One region of the Arthrobacter sp. DMZ02-1R genome, then DNA from elsewhere that is predicted to be linked to it. Evidence: riboswitches for the same ligand, from Rfam matches in the RefSeq annotation. Region 1 holds a riboswitch; the other holds the start of a gene.
What was found. Region 1 has a riboswitch for thiamine pyrophosphate ahead of AC3ANQ_RS01895 (ECF transporter S component). Riboswitches for the same ligand answer to the same signal wherever they lie in the genome.
Positions count from the first base shown of each region.

Region 1 (7,065 bases):
CAAGGTGGTGGTGCCGCGGTTGATGAGGCTCGCACAAAGCAGCGCGACGCCGGCATTCTTGCTACTGTTGACGTCCACCGAGCCGGAGAGCGTGCGTCCGCCCTCGACACGCAGGTGGGTCATCTGTCGCTTGCCGACTTTGACGATGGTGCGACCGAAGATTGACTCAAGGCGTTCGATCATCCGGAGGCTGAGGTTCTGCTTGCCTTGTTCCATTCGGGCAATGGCGCTTTGGCTGGTGCCCAGTTCGGAAGCGAGCTGTCCCTGTGTCCAGCCCTTTTCGCCGCGGGCGTCGCGAAGAAGGAGACCTACATGTTCGGCAGTCGGTTGCGTCATGACCAATAAATATCATAGATGGTCTACGAAGGCCCATTTTATGGTGCAACACGCCGCATTTTCGGCAGAATAGTCGTTTGGTGCGATATGCGTTGACGCGCCAGCGGCTGGGAGGGAGGCTCAGTCACAGTTCGACGGCGGTGCGGGCGCACTCATGCGGGCCCACCGTACCCGAACACTCCCGTAGGCAAGCCAGCCGGGCCCTAACCCTGCTTCAGCCAGACGAAGTGCCACGTCCCTGCCCATTGGGCTGCGAGCACAGCCGCGGCTGCGATGAACATCCCACCCACCAGGACCCAGGCGTCCAACCGGCTGTAGGTGGATTCGCGCGCCCAGGTCCGCCGGCCACCGCCGAAGCCACGTGCCTCCATGGTCACGGCCAACCGGGATGCCCGGCGGATCGCTTGGACCAGCAGGCCGAAGCTCTGGCCGAGCATGGCCCTAAACCGTTGTAGCGGGCTCCCATGCGAGCCGACACCTCGCGCGCGCCGTGCCATGCCGATGGTCTGCCACTCCTCCGCCATGAGCCCCACGAGCCGCAGCGCGGCCAAGGTACCCAGGACAAAGCGGTGCGGCAGTTTCGCCTTCTGCGCCAAGGCATCGGCAAGATCGGTGGGATCGGTGCAACTCATCAGGAGAATGGCCGGCAACGCGATCGCCAAGCCTCGCAGCATGAACCCAAGCCCCAGCTGGAGCGAGCCTTCGCTGATGGACCAGATCCCGACGTCGAGCAGTATCCTGCCGCTGACAGCTGACAGGATCGCGGTGCTCCAGCCACCCAGCGCTGCCGCGATGATCAGGGGCCAGCCGCGCTGCCACAGCAAGCGCACGGTGAGCCCTGCGAGGGGGAACAACGCCAGTTCGCCGAGGAGCGCTGTCGAGGCGGACACCACGTCAATGGACAACGCCAGCACCAAGGTGATCAGGAAGACCGACACGAACTTGGCCAGCGGATTCGCGCGCGTCAGGAGCGCATTGTTGCCGCGCATGCTCAACGCTTCCCTCATGCCGCACCCGCTTCCTGCCGGGCGCTGCCTTGGAACGCAGGCGCAAGCCGCATCTCGGTGCCGCCCAGGACGGAGCTGAATTCCTGGTCGTGGGTCACGGAAACAACGGAGGTGCCGGCGTCGAGCAGTTCGGACAGGAAGGACGCAAGCTCAGCCCAGGTGTTGGCGTCCTGGCCAAAAGTGGGTTCGTCCAGCACCAGGACCCGCGGGTGCGCGGCAAGCACGGTGGCCACGGACAGCCGGCGCTTTTCCCCGCCGGAGAGCGTGTACGGATTGGCGTCCACCAAGTGCCCCAGCCTCAGCCGTTCCAGCAACTCGTCCACGCGCTCCTCGCCGTGTCCAAGGTGCTTGGGTCCGAACATCAACTCGTCGAGCACCCGGCCGGTGACGAACTGGTGTTCTGGTTCCTGGAACACGGTCCCGATCCGCGAGATCAGTTGCTGGGCCTTCCACTTGAAAGGATCGGCGCCAGCGCCGTCGCTGAGCCCGACGGCGGCAGTCACCGTGCCGGCCACGGGCGCCAGCAGCCCGGCGAGGGTCAAGGCGAAGGTAGATTTTCCGGCACCATTCGGGCCCGTGATGGTCAGCGCCTGGCCGGCGAGCACCTGGGCGTCGAGCCCGGTCTGCACAGGTTGAGGCGGGATGGTTGTGAACCCGCGGCGGCGTGCCCGTTCACGTGACACTGCAAGCTCCCGGGTGGCGAGCAGCAACTCTCCACCGCCCGCCGCGCCGGAGCCGCCTGCTGTTCTGGAACGTGGCCGGGTGGCCGGCACATAACCGGGAACCCAGACGCCCGCCGTAGTGAGCATGTCCCTTGCTTGCGCCAGAACCGTGTCCGGATCGCCGTCCAGGAGCACCGCCGGCGTCGAGCCTTCCTCGGAAGAGCCGCTACCCGGCTGAAGGACCACGATCCGGTCCACCAGGTCTTTCCAGACGGAGACCCGATGCTCCACCACCACCAGGGTGGCGCCGGTCTTGTCCAGGCAACGGCCTACGGCATCGCGGACCTCCAGCACGCCGGCAGGGTCCAAGTTGGCGGTCGGCTCGTCGAGGAGGATCAAGCCCGGCCGCATCGCCAGGATGCCAGCCAGCGCGAGGCGCTGTTTCTGCCCACCGGAGAGGGCCGACGTCGGGTGGTCCAACGCAAAGCTGCCGCTGGCACTATTCCGCAGCCCGACGTCGTCGAGCGCTTCATGGACCCGCTTCCAGATCTCTTCCCCCGGCACGCAAAGATTCTCGGCACCGAAGGCGACGTCGTCACCCAGCCGGGAAAGCACCACCTGGGTTTCAGGGTCCTGTTGCATGAGTCCGGCACGTCCCCGCTGTGCCCTCGGCGAGACGCCGTCCACCAGCAACGAGCCGGTCTCGTCGGCGTCGTCGCCTTCTTCGCCCAGCACTCCCGCGAGAGCATGCAGGAGCGTCGACTTGCCTGCGCCCGAGGGGCCAAGCAGCAGCACCCGCTCGCCCGGACGGATGTCCAGGTCCAGGGCGTGGATGGCCTGCGTGGTGCGGCCCGCGTGCCGCCAGCCCCAGCCTTGCGCGGAAATGGCGGCGGGTCGCACCACAGCAGGAGTGCCGGAATCAGGACTGGGCATCAGGAAAAGACGGGCTCCGAGGCGGCCTTGCGGGACGCGAACGCACTCAACACACCGGTCTTGGCGAGGCCGCGGGTCGCGATCCAGGACAGGGCACCGGCGATGACGGCCCCGGAAATCGTGCAGAACGCGATGTACGCGAGCTTAGCAACGGCTTCGTACTCGATGTTCCAGCCCCACGGCAGGAAGGAATCGTTCAGTCCGCAGAACAAGCCCGCACCGGCTCCGGCCAGCAGGGATACCGGCAGGTTGAACTTCTTGTACATGAACGCCAGGAAAACGAGTTCCGCGCCCAGGCCCTGGAGCAGTCCCGAGATCAGGACCGTGGTGCCGTACTGGTTACCCATGATGAGCTCGCTGGTGGCGGCCACTATTTCGCAGAAAATTGCCGCACCGGGCTTGCGGACAATGAGCATGCCCAGCACTGCCGGAATCATCCAACCGCCGGCGATCAGGCCGCCCAGCGGCGGGTAGCCGGCGGTCGCGGGCGTGACAACGAGAGCCATCTGGTCCCATGCCCAGAAGATCACGCCGCCGGCAATCGAGATCAGTGCCGCCACGACGATGTCCACGACGCGCCAGTTGTAACCGGGCTTGGTGAGGCCCGGCTTTGCAGAAATACCAGTCATTTTGTCCTCCTGAGGAACAGGAGGGGAAAGTGTTTCCGGTTTGCCTGCGAGCGGCTTCCGCCGCCGGTTCCGGACACTATGAGAACTCGACTCCCTTGCGCCGGTACTAGCCGGATCAGGTTCGAGGGTCTGCGGCTGTCCGCACTCTCAGCGCCCCTCCTCCGTGCCGCATTGCTGCGAGCCCGACGGCGGCGCTCCCCTGTCGTTATCAATCCACCCTTTTGGGCGTGGTTCAGTTTACACCTTGGCGGGGTTGCCGAGCGGAAAGCGACGGATTCTGCTGGATCACTCGCTGGGCGGGCGCGAGCAGGCCCGAAATGGCACGGGCGGCCACCGAAGCTGGGAGAATGATCCAGCAGAATCCGACGCAGCAAGCAGGGCAAAGGAGCGGTCTTGACAGGCAAAGGCGAAGCGAACAGCACCATGGTGACCGAACCGAGGCTCGCCGCAAGCGTGATCCTGGTCCGCGATGCTCCCATTCCCGCGAGCCCTGGAGGTTCGGCCCGTTCTGAAGGTGCCGGCGGCGCGGCGATTTCCGAAGGTGCCGTGAGCGATCTGGAAGTGTTCGTCCAGCACCGGGTGTCCACGATGGATTTCGCCGCGGGCATGGTGGTCTTCCCCGGGGGCCGGGTGGATCACGCGGACAGCACCGGCTGGAACTTCACGGACGACGTCGTTGAGCAGCATGCCGCCGCGTGGCACCGGAGCAGCATCGCCGTCGAGCCTGCATCGGCTCGGCACAATGCCGGCCGGGTGCTGGCGGCCGCGCAACGTGAGGTGTTCGAAGAGGCCGGGCTGAAGCTCGACGCCGCCACCCTCCGCCCATGGGCCAACTGGGTCACTCCGGAAGACCAGCCCAAGCGCTTCGACACGTATTTCTACGTTGCCTGCCCGTCCGTTGGGGCCGAGCCGCAGCACCAGACGACGGAGGCGTCGTCATCACTGTGGATGCCAGTCCGCGGAATCCTGGATGCCGAGGCTGCGGGAACCCTCAAGCTCATGCCGCCCACTTTGGTCCTGCTTGATGAACTGCTCGCGCTCGGCACGGTGGAGGCCGTGTTGGCTGAAGAGCGTGACATCGTGCCCGTGCGGCCGGAGCCCGGAGCACTGCAGGAGTTCTTCCGGCTCAGGCGCCAACCCCCATCCGTTGCGCCGTGACTGTCCTGAAGTGGGGTTAGGCTGGGGATGGTCCTGTTTCCTCCCGCAAGGAGTCCCGGAATGAACCTGCTCTTCAAACTGCTCGGCACCGGTGTGAGCATCGGCGCAGGAATCGTCGGCAGCAAGCTCGTCAACGCATTGTGGGAAAAGGCCACGGGCAACAAGCCGCCCAAAGGCCACGACGACATGGAAACCAGCCTGCGCTCAGCGCTGACCTTCGCCCTGATTTCGGCCGCTGTCAGCACCATCATCCAGGTTGTAGCCGGCCGCAGTACCCAGCGAGCCATCTCACGCTTCTCGAAGACGCCGGACATCGTCTAGGACGAGGCGCCGCCATTCCCCTTGGGCCGGCTATCCCCTGTGATGCTGCCCGGGTGCCCACCGTTCCGGCTGGGGGGCGCGTCCGGGCCTGCCCCTTGAGCTTTCTCGGCTGCCCGCTCACCAGCAGCACGCAACACCACGGCCTCGAGTTCGTCTGCGCTGAGCAGTTCGGGGTGGAGGTGCTTCGTCCTGTAGCCTGCACGGCCCACCATGTGTGCGGACACCGGCACTGTCAGCAGTTGGAAAATCCACGCGACCAGCAGGACCGGCCATACCCACCATTCGCGCAGCTGCAGCCCGATGGCCGCCAAGACCAGGAACAGCCCCAACACTTGTGGCTTGGTGGCTGCATGCATGCGGCTCATGAGGTCCGGGAAGCGCAGCAAGCCGATTGCCGCGCCCAACGACATCAGGGCACCAACAATCAGAAGCACCGCGGTCACTGCATCGATCACGGCATCCACTCCGGTGGCGTTAGGAGTCATTGGCTTGTCCCCTCCGGTCGGCCACGAAGCGGGCCACGGTCACCGAACCGATAAACCCGATCAACGTCAGCGCCACGAGCAGCACGAGGTTATTGAGGTGCCGGTTAACGGCCATGTCGATCGCCAGCGCCGCGCCCAGGATGGCCAGGAGAACGTCCGAGGCGAGCACGCGGTCCAACAGGGACGGCCCGACGGCGATCCTGTAGATCGCGCCGGCCGCCGCGAGGCTGAGAATCACCGCAGTAACGATCAGCACGATGTCTTTCATGAACTGGCTCCCCTCGTTGCAGGCCAGCCTTCGGCCTGGAGTGCGTCCACTTCCGCCTGTGTGCCCATGATCCGTATCAAAGAGGCCTCGGTGTCCTGGACTTCCCGGCGCAGCTTGGCGGTGTCTGAATCGTTGCGGACATTGAGCCCGTGGATGTAAAGAGTGGACGTAGAACGGTCCACCTCAACCACCAGCGAACCCGGGATCAGCGAAATCACGTGTCCCGTGGCGGTGACCATGAGGTCGGAATGGCTACGTAACGGAACAGCGACGACCGCGTTGGTCACCGAGGGCCCGCGGAAGATCGCCAAGTACATGACCTGGAAGCTCGCGGCCACCACTTTGCCAAGGAACACCACGACGAAAGGAATGGCACGCAGCACGTTGAAGCGTCCGCTGAGCTCCACGGGAGGCAAGTAGAAGACCCTGGCCACTATCACCGCAATCAAGGCACCGAAGACGAGGTTTCCCGGGCTGAAGTCCCGCCAGAGAGCGCCCCAGACCACCACCAGCCAGACCAGCAGGGGCAACTCGGTCAGGAATGAAATCCGTCTGCGGCTCACTTGCCACCTCCTTGCGCTGCCGCGGGCGCGCCCGGTGATGCCCCGCCAGCTGGCGAGCCCGCGGGCGTGTCGCCCTTTGGCGCGGCGATTCCTGGAATCCGGGCATGCTCGCCAAGCACGGAGCGGATGTATGCCGTGCGGTCCAGCATCTGTTCCGCGGAGTTGCCGGCCAATTGGAACAGCGGACCTGCAAAGACGGTCAGCGCCACACCAAAGACCACTAGCGCGGCGGTTGGCCCCACCATGGTCCTCGGAAGCAGTCCGACGCCGGCCGCGTCCTTCAGCACGGGGTCCGGGTACTCCGCATCCTCGGGTTTCCGCCAGAATGCGCGGTTCCAGACGCGGGCAACGGCCAGCAAGGTCAAGAGGCTGGTGACCACCCCGCCCACCACCAAGGTAATAGCCAAAGGCGTGCCAAGGGCAATGCCGGCCTGCATGAGCCCGAGTTTCCCCAGGAACCCCGAGAACGGCGGGATTCCGGCGAGGTTCATGGCGGGAATGAAGAACAAGAGCGCAAGGAGCGGGGACAGTTTGGCCAGCCCACCGAGCCTGTCCATGGACGAGCTCCCTCCGCGGCGCTCGATCAGGCCCGTCACCAGGAACAGGCTCGTTTGGACGGTGATGTGGTGGGCCACGTAGAAGACGGCAGCTGCAAGCCCCGCAATCGAGGACATGGCTAGGCCGAACACCATGTAACCGATAT
Region 1 is NZ_CM173230.1:412,604-419,668, reverse strand. Features, by position in the region: gene AC3ANQ_RS01910 (UDP-N-acetylglucosamine 1-carboxyvinyltransferase) at 1-336, opposite strand, end outside; gene AC3ANQ_RS01905 (energy-coupling factor transporter transmembrane component T family protein) at 540-1,343, opposite strand; gene AC3ANQ_RS01900 (ABC transporter ATP-binding protein) at 1,340-2,938, opposite strand; gene AC3ANQ_RS01895 (ECF transporter S component) at 2,938-3,567, opposite strand; TPP riboswitch at 3,642-3,778, opposite strand; gene AC3ANQ_RS01890 (NUDIX hydrolase) at 3,961-4,725, shown strand; gene AC3ANQ_RS01885 (DUF4235 domain-containing protein) at 4,786-5,046, shown strand; gene mnhG (monovalent cation/H(+) antiporter subunit G) at 5,043-5,531, opposite strand; gene AC3ANQ_RS01875 (MrpF/PhaF family protein) at 5,521-5,799, opposite strand; gene AC3ANQ_RS01870 (Na+/H+ antiporter subunit E) at 5,796-6,362, opposite strand; gene AC3ANQ_RS01865 (Na+/H+ antiporter subunit D) at 6,359-7,065, opposite strand, start outside.

Region 2 (7,065 bases), 1.6 Mb from region 1:
AAAAAGACAGGTGGAGCGGGCCATACGGCCCGCTCCACCCGTTCAGAACGTGTTATTACTCTGCAGCTGCAGCAGCAACGATGTTCACTACGCGACGGCCGCGGCGAGTACCAAACTCAACCGCACCTGCCTGCAGGGCGAACAGGGTGTCGTCGCCACCGCGGCCGACACCGGCGCCGGGGTGGAAGTGGGTGCCGCGCTGGCGGACGATGATCTCGCCAGCGGAAACGACCTGGCCACCGAAGCGCTTTACGCCGAGGTACTGGGCGTTGGAGTCACGACCGTTGCGAGTGGAGCTCGCGCCTTTTTTATGTGCCATTTGAAATGCCTGCCTTTAAATTCTGGGGAATCTGTTGAAAACCTGAACAGCAACCAGTGGTTACTTGATACCGGTGATCTTGATCTTGGTCAGTTCTTGACGGTGACCCTGGCGCTTCTTGTAGCCGGTCTTGTTCTTGAACTTCTGGATGACGATCTTCGGACCACGGAGGTCTTCGAGGATCTCAGCCGTAACCTTGACCTTGGCCAGATCCGCAGCAGCGGAGGTGACCTTGTCACCGTCCACCAGGAGCAGTGCGGGCAGCTCAAGAGTGCTGCCGGCTCCACCGGGGACGCGGTTCAGGGTTACGTAGTCTCCAACGGAAACCTTTTCTTGGCGGCCGCCTGCGCGGACAATCGCGTACACCACTTGGGCACTCACTTCTCTCGACGTTTATTACTAAATTTGCGTGCGGAACCCCGATCCGAAAACGGGCCTGGTTCACGCTGTGCCTCAACGCCGTGGACTCCGGTACGGAATCCATGAGTCATCCCTCAAACAGTTCCAAGTGAAAGGCTAGTTCCAAATGAAAGGTCTCTAGGGGCATAACCCAAGTGTTGGCGTAAGCACCGAAGATCTAGATTACGCTAGTTTCGCCTTCGGCTGCAAATGAGGCCAGGCCCGGAGGCTGCCACGTGATGGCTGCCACAGACTGGCTATGTCGCCGTCCGGTACCGTGCCCGTCTACCTTACCCTGCCAGCCTGGAAAAGTACGGATCGTTGGTCCGACACGCGGCGGCTCCCGCCGAAACGGCCTGACGATCCAACTTTTCCGCGTCAGAAACCAGGCTCAACCATGCACACGTGGAGCATCAAAGAACGCAGTTTCGTAGCGGCAGGATTGGGCGAATGCTTCCATCATCGCGGCCCGCTCCCCAAGGGAGGCTGTCTGCGCGGCAGCATCTGTGATGTCGATTGCCCTGCGGGTAGCCTCAGCAAACGCCTCGTCCGCATAGGTGCGCAGCCAGTCCGCATAAGGGTGCTCCTCCGAGGCTTCCGCCTGAAGATAGCCATGATGGAGCTGCTGTCCCACCTCGGCGTACAACCAGTAGCAAGGCAGGACGGCAGCCAGTAACACGGCATAGCTGCCCGACGCCGATGCCGCCAGCAAATGGTCCACGTAAGCTTTGGTGACAGGTCCCGGTTCTCCGCTTGCCTGGCGTCCGCTGAGCCAGTTCCGGTGCAGCTCGGACTCGACTTCAAGGCACATCTGCGAACCGCGGGCCCAGAACAGCTGTTCGGTCTCGCTGGGAGCGAGGGCGCTTGCCCGCGCCAGAACCCGGGAATAGCCGTTGAGATAGATGGCATCCTGCGACAGGTAGTAGGTGAACTGCTCTTCACCAAGCGCGCCGGACTGCAGTTCCCTGATGAAGTCCAGTCCGTAGATGGCCTCGAGTTCCGATTGGGCGGCGTCCCACATCCGGACCGCGAAAGCACCCGGTTGGAGGGCGTGCTGGTGCGCGTGGAAGTGGTGGATCGGTCCGTTGCCTTTCCCCACTTCCAGCACCTCGGACTGGGTCAGCGCCTCCTGGAGCCACGGCTTGACAACGCGCAGTGCTGACTCCCAATCGCCAAGCCGCGCCTTCGCCGTCGCCATCGCTGAGGACAGGGAACACCCCGTGCCATGGCTGTTGCGGGTCTCCACCCGCAGGCCGCCGAACTCGACGACGTCCTGGCTCAGGAGTCCCCCGGTGTTGACCAGGGCGTCCGGGCAGTCGGTTCCCCTCAGATGGCCGCCCTTCACCAGGACGGTGTTTCCGCAGGCAGCAGCCAAGCGCTTGCCCTGCTCCAACGCCGATGCCCAGTCAGTGGCTTCAGGTTCGCCAAGCAGCATGGCCAATTCAGGAAGGTTGGGGGTCACCAAGTCAGCGAGGGGCAGAAGTTCCCGCAGTGCGGTTTCAGCGGACTCCGCCAAGAGCCGGTCGCCGCTGGTAGCGATCATCACTGGATCCAGCACGACGACGGCGGGGCGCGCCTCGCCGAGCCAGCGGCGAACTTCGTGGATGACCGCGGCGTCCCCGAGCATACCGATTTTGACGGCATCAACCGTGATGTCGGTGCTAATGGCGTCCAACTGCTGGCGCAAGAACGCCACGGGAGGCACATGGACGGCAGTGACCCCCTGCGTGTTCTGTACGGTGAGCGCAGTGATGACGGCCATGCCGTAGCCGCCGTTGGCCGCAATGCTCTTCAGATCGGCTTGGATCCCGGCACCACCCGAAGGATCCGAGCCGGCAATGCTGAGGACCCTGGGGATAGGGCGCTGGATGGCCTTGAGCGGGTAGACAGCTGATTGGGCTGAAACAGTCATACGAGACATCCCTTCGCCGGTGCTAACCGGACAGGTTCAACGGGTCTGGTCTCAGCCGGCTTGGTGCGCGGCACCCCGTGTCAGTCCCTTAGCTTAACCCGGATCACACGGCGCCCGCTGAAATGGCCAGCAACGCCGAAGCCCCGGCGGTTTCACAGGAGCGGAAACGGCCGGGGCTTCGGACAGGGTACTTCGCTCAGAGCTCGGACTTGGGCACGCCGACTCCGAGGATGATCGGTTCCGCTGCCGCCGTCGACTTAGCCGGAGCAGCATCGGGGGCCTTGGCCTCGTGCGCGGCCCCGCCGGAGGCAGGGGCGGCAACCTCGTGGTGCTCCACGTCGGTGGCGTTGGCGGCACCCTGGGCCCGGCTGGCGCTACGGTTGCGGCGACCTCGGCGTCCACGCGATCCTGATTCCGAGGACTCCCCGGTTGCAGCGGCGGAGGCCCCTGCGGGGGCTTCCTGGGCTTCTGTCGCCATCCTCGCGGTGTCCGGGGCCTCGCCGAGGCCTGCGAACGCCTTTGCCAACAGATCCAAGCTCATGGCTGGTGCGCCACTCGCTGGCTCTTCTTCGTGGTGGACGAAAGGCAACGCCACTTCCTCGCCGCCGAATCGCAGGACAGGCTTTGAACGTTCCTCGCCACTCGAAGCGGCAGCAGGAGCCTGAACCGGGGCCGCGGGAGCCTGGACCGGGGTTGCTTCCGCTACGTGCCCGCCAGCGAGCGATTCCGCGGCGTGGTGTAGCTCGTCGTCGTGCAGGTGTGCAGCGTGGGCCGCAGCCGCGATGGTGGCGAGGGCAGCGCGGGTTGCTGCCAGACGATTAGGATCCGTCGATTCGACGTGGACCGGAGCCGGAGGGGTCAGCGGAAGCTCAGTTGTCCCTTGCCCCGTGCCCCTGCCGCGGCGGCGCTTGCGCTGCTCCGGGCGGACAGTCGGCTGTGACTCCGTGCGCGGGTGGTGATGTTCAGCGGCCACCACGTTGGCCCGGCGGTGCTCCACGGGCTCGTCGCGCGTGACGATTCCGCGCCCTGCGCAGGTTTCGCACTGCTCGCCGAAGACCTCAAGCAGTCCGGTGCCCATACGCTTGCGGGTCATCTGGACCAAGCCAAGCGAGGTCACTTCGGCAACCTGGTGCTTGGTGCGGTCCCGGCCGAGGCACTCGACCAGGCGGCGCAACACGAGATCGCGGTTGGATTCCAGGACCATGTCGATGAAGTCGATGACAATGATTCCGCCGATGTCGCGCAGGCGCAGCTGACGGACCACTTCTTCGGCAGCTTCAAGGTTGTTCTTGGTGACGGTTTCCTCGAGGTTGCCACCGCTGCCGGTGAACTTCCCGGTGTTGACGTCAACAACGGTCATGGCCTCGGTGCGGTCGATCACGAGGGAGCCGCCGGAGGGCAGGAAGACCTTGCGATCCAATGCCTTGTGGATCTGTTCGTCCACGCGCCATGCCGAGAAGATGTCCTGGTCTGAAGTCCACTTCTCAAGGCGGCCTACCAGATCCGGAGCCACGTAGGTCACGTAAGCCTCGATGGTGTCCCAGGCTTCATCGCCGGAGACGATGAGCTTGGAGAAGTCCTCGTTGAAGACGTCACGGACAACTTTGATGGTGAGGTCCGGTTCGCCGTACAACAGTTCGGGCGCGAGGATCTTGGTGGACGTGGACTGGCTTTCGATGCCTTCCCACTGGGCCCGCAGTCGGTTGATATCGTGCGTCAGCTCTTCCTCGGAAGCACCTTCAGCCGCGGTCCGGACAATGACGCCCGCGTTGTCGGGGAGGCGATCCTTGAGGATCTTCTTCAGACGGTTGCGCTCGACGTCGGGCAGCTTGCGGGAGATGCCGGTCATGGAACCCCCGGGCACGTACACGAGGTAGCGGCCCGGGAGCGAAATCTGGCTGGTCAAGCGCGCACCCTTGTGGCCAACGGGGTCCTTGGTGACCTGTACCAGCACGGAATCGCCGGACTTCAGGGCGTTTTCAATGCGGCGCGGTTTGCCTTCCAGAGTGACGGCGTCCCAGTTGACTTCACCGGCGTACAGCACGGCGTTGCGGCCGCGTCCGATGTCGACGAATGCGGCTTCCATCGACGGCAGAACGTTCTGGACTTTGCCCAGGTAGACGTTGCCGATCAGGGAATCCTGCTGTGTCTTGGACACGAAATGCTCCGCGAGCACGCCGTCTTCCAGGACACCGATTTGGATCCTGTCGTCGCGCTGGCGAACGATCATCTGGCGGTCCACGGACTCGCGGCGAGCCAGGAATTCGGCTTCGGTGATGACCTGGCGGCGGCGACCGGTCTCGCGGGACTCGCGGCGGCGCTGTTTCTTGGCTTCAAGGCGAGTGGAGCCCTTGACGCTAGTGACGCGGTCGGAGCTGCTGGTGGACTCAACGTGTGCGCGGGGAGCGCGGACACGGGTCACAGTGTTGGGGGGATCGTCGTCTCCGCCGCCCGTCAGCTCCAGGTCCTGGTCGCCACGACGGCGGCGCCGACGACGTCGGGAGGTCACGCCTTCCTCAAGGACTTCCTCGGTGCCGACTTCCACTTCGTCATCGGATTCCGCGGAAGCTTCTTCTCCAGCGGCATCTTCGCGTTCGGTGCCGCGACGCCCGCGGCGCCCGCGGCTGCGACGGCGGCGGCGGCTGCCGGCATCATCGAGCTCGCCCTCCTCGGCAGCTTCCTCAACGTCGGCTTGAGATTCCCCTTCGACGACGGCCGGCTTGGCAACTGCGCTCAAGTCCGGTGCCTGGAAGATCATGGACGTGACGGAGGCCGGTTCCAGGAACAGCGAGGCGACCGGGCTTGTAGCTGCGGGCTTGGCGGCCGGTTCCTCGGTGGTTTCCTCGGGCGCAATCTCCGCAGCCGGCGGTTCCACGGGCGCAACCTCGGTAACCAGCGCTTCAACCTCGGATTCTTCGGCAACCGGCTCTGCGGTCTTCGCCTTCGTAGTACGACGACGGCGGACCGGCTTTTCCGGGACCGCTTCAGTTTCTGCCGCAATTTCAGGTTCCACGACGGCGGCAGCCTCTGCTGCCTCGCCACCGGCGGGAGCTTCCTGTGCGAATCCTGGCAGCGGCTCGGGAGTTTCGACCTTCTTGCGTGTCCGGCTACGCCGGACAGGAGCCTTGGACGCTTCGGCGCCTGCATCTTCGGTAGGCGGCTCCGCAGCGGATGCGGCAGCACCGGCGTCGGGGGTTTCTTCCGCAGCGAACGTCTTCGGCACCGCCTTGCGGCGGGTTCGGGTGGCTTTCTTGGGCGCTTCAGTGGTCTCGGTGGACGCCGCATCTTCGGCGACGGCTACAACTTGCTCGTTATCCATATGTGGTGACACTCCTGCCCTTGCGCAACCGCCACATCCGGCGCCCAGAGGGGCAAATATTGTCAAAACCCGCAGGCGTTGACAGAAGTCAGTAGTGGTCTCTCCGGTTCGCACCAGCTTGAGGGTGCGGCATTCACGGAAAGCCGGCCTTGATCCAAACCCGTTGTTCTAGTGCCACAACCAGGTGCCGTCCATTGCCACCGCGGGCCTACCGTGGATCAACGGATCCTGGGCATGCCCTGCACGTGAATGGCGGTCTTGCGAACAAGATACCGGACCGGATTCCGCATGTGGATCGGCTTCCGGCCATGTTCATTCTCTCACACGCCCGCGCTCCCGGCAGGAATCACCTCGCGAAAGCTTGCGTGCCGTGACCCTCTGGACGCCGCATCCAGCCACCGAGGCTAGAATCCTCCCAAGAGCACCCCCGGCCCCGGGCCGGGCTTTCCAGTAAAGGACCGCTAACCATGCCGAGCCCCGCCAGCCCGAACCTGGCCAATAACGACGCCCGCTCCCTCCGGCACGAGAAAGCCCGGAAGGACAATGCAAGGAAAAGCCCCGATGGAGGAAACACCGCCGACGCGGCGGTACCGCCCATGGTCCGCGACCGGCCCATTGCGTGGTTGCTGCTCGTCACCGGTGCCATAGCCTGGCTGGCATCCGGCGCGCTCGTCCTCGAGAAATTGCAGGTCCTCATCGACCCGAACCACGCAACGGTCTGCGACGTCAATCCGTGGGTGTCCTGCGGCAGCGTCATGAAGACACCGCAGAGTTCGGTCTTCGGCTTCCCCAACATGTTCATCGGCATCGTGGCCTTTGCCGTGATCATCACCACTGCCATGGCAATTTTTGCGGGGGCCAAGTTCGCCCGCTGGTACTGGATCGGGCTTCAGACCGGCGTGACGCTGGGCTTCATCTTCATCGTGTGGCTGTGGTCGCAGGCTTTGTATGTCATTCACATCCTGTGCCCGTTCTGCATGGTGGTGTGGGCATGCATGATTCCGCTTTTCGTGTTCGTGACCATCAGGAACGTGGTGCATGGGGTCATTCCGGCTCCCGCGCGCTTGGCCAAGATCCTGGGCGAATCCGGTTGGATCATTTCCGCGCTGCTCTACG
Region 2 is NZ_CM173230.1:2,046,588-2,053,652, reverse strand. Features, by position in the region: gene rpmA (50S ribosomal protein L27) at 56-319, opposite strand; gene rplU (50S ribosomal protein L21) at 380-688, opposite strand; gene AC3ANQ_RS10070 (bifunctional hydroxymethylpyrimidine kinase/phosphomethylpyrimidine kinase) at 1,110-2,630, opposite strand; TPP riboswitch at 2,622-2,718, opposite strand; gene AC3ANQ_RS10065 (Rne/Rng family ribonuclease) at 2,827-5,949, opposite strand; gene AC3ANQ_RS10060 (vitamin K epoxide reductase family protein) at 6,417-7,065, shown strand, end outside.
Region 2: linked by a shared signal. The riboswitch ahead of AC3ANQ_RS10070 (bifunctional hydroxymethylpyrimidine kinase/phosphomethylpyrimidine kinase) and the one ahead of AC3ANQ_RS01895 (ECF transporter S component) in region 1 are both predicted to bind thiamine pyrophosphate.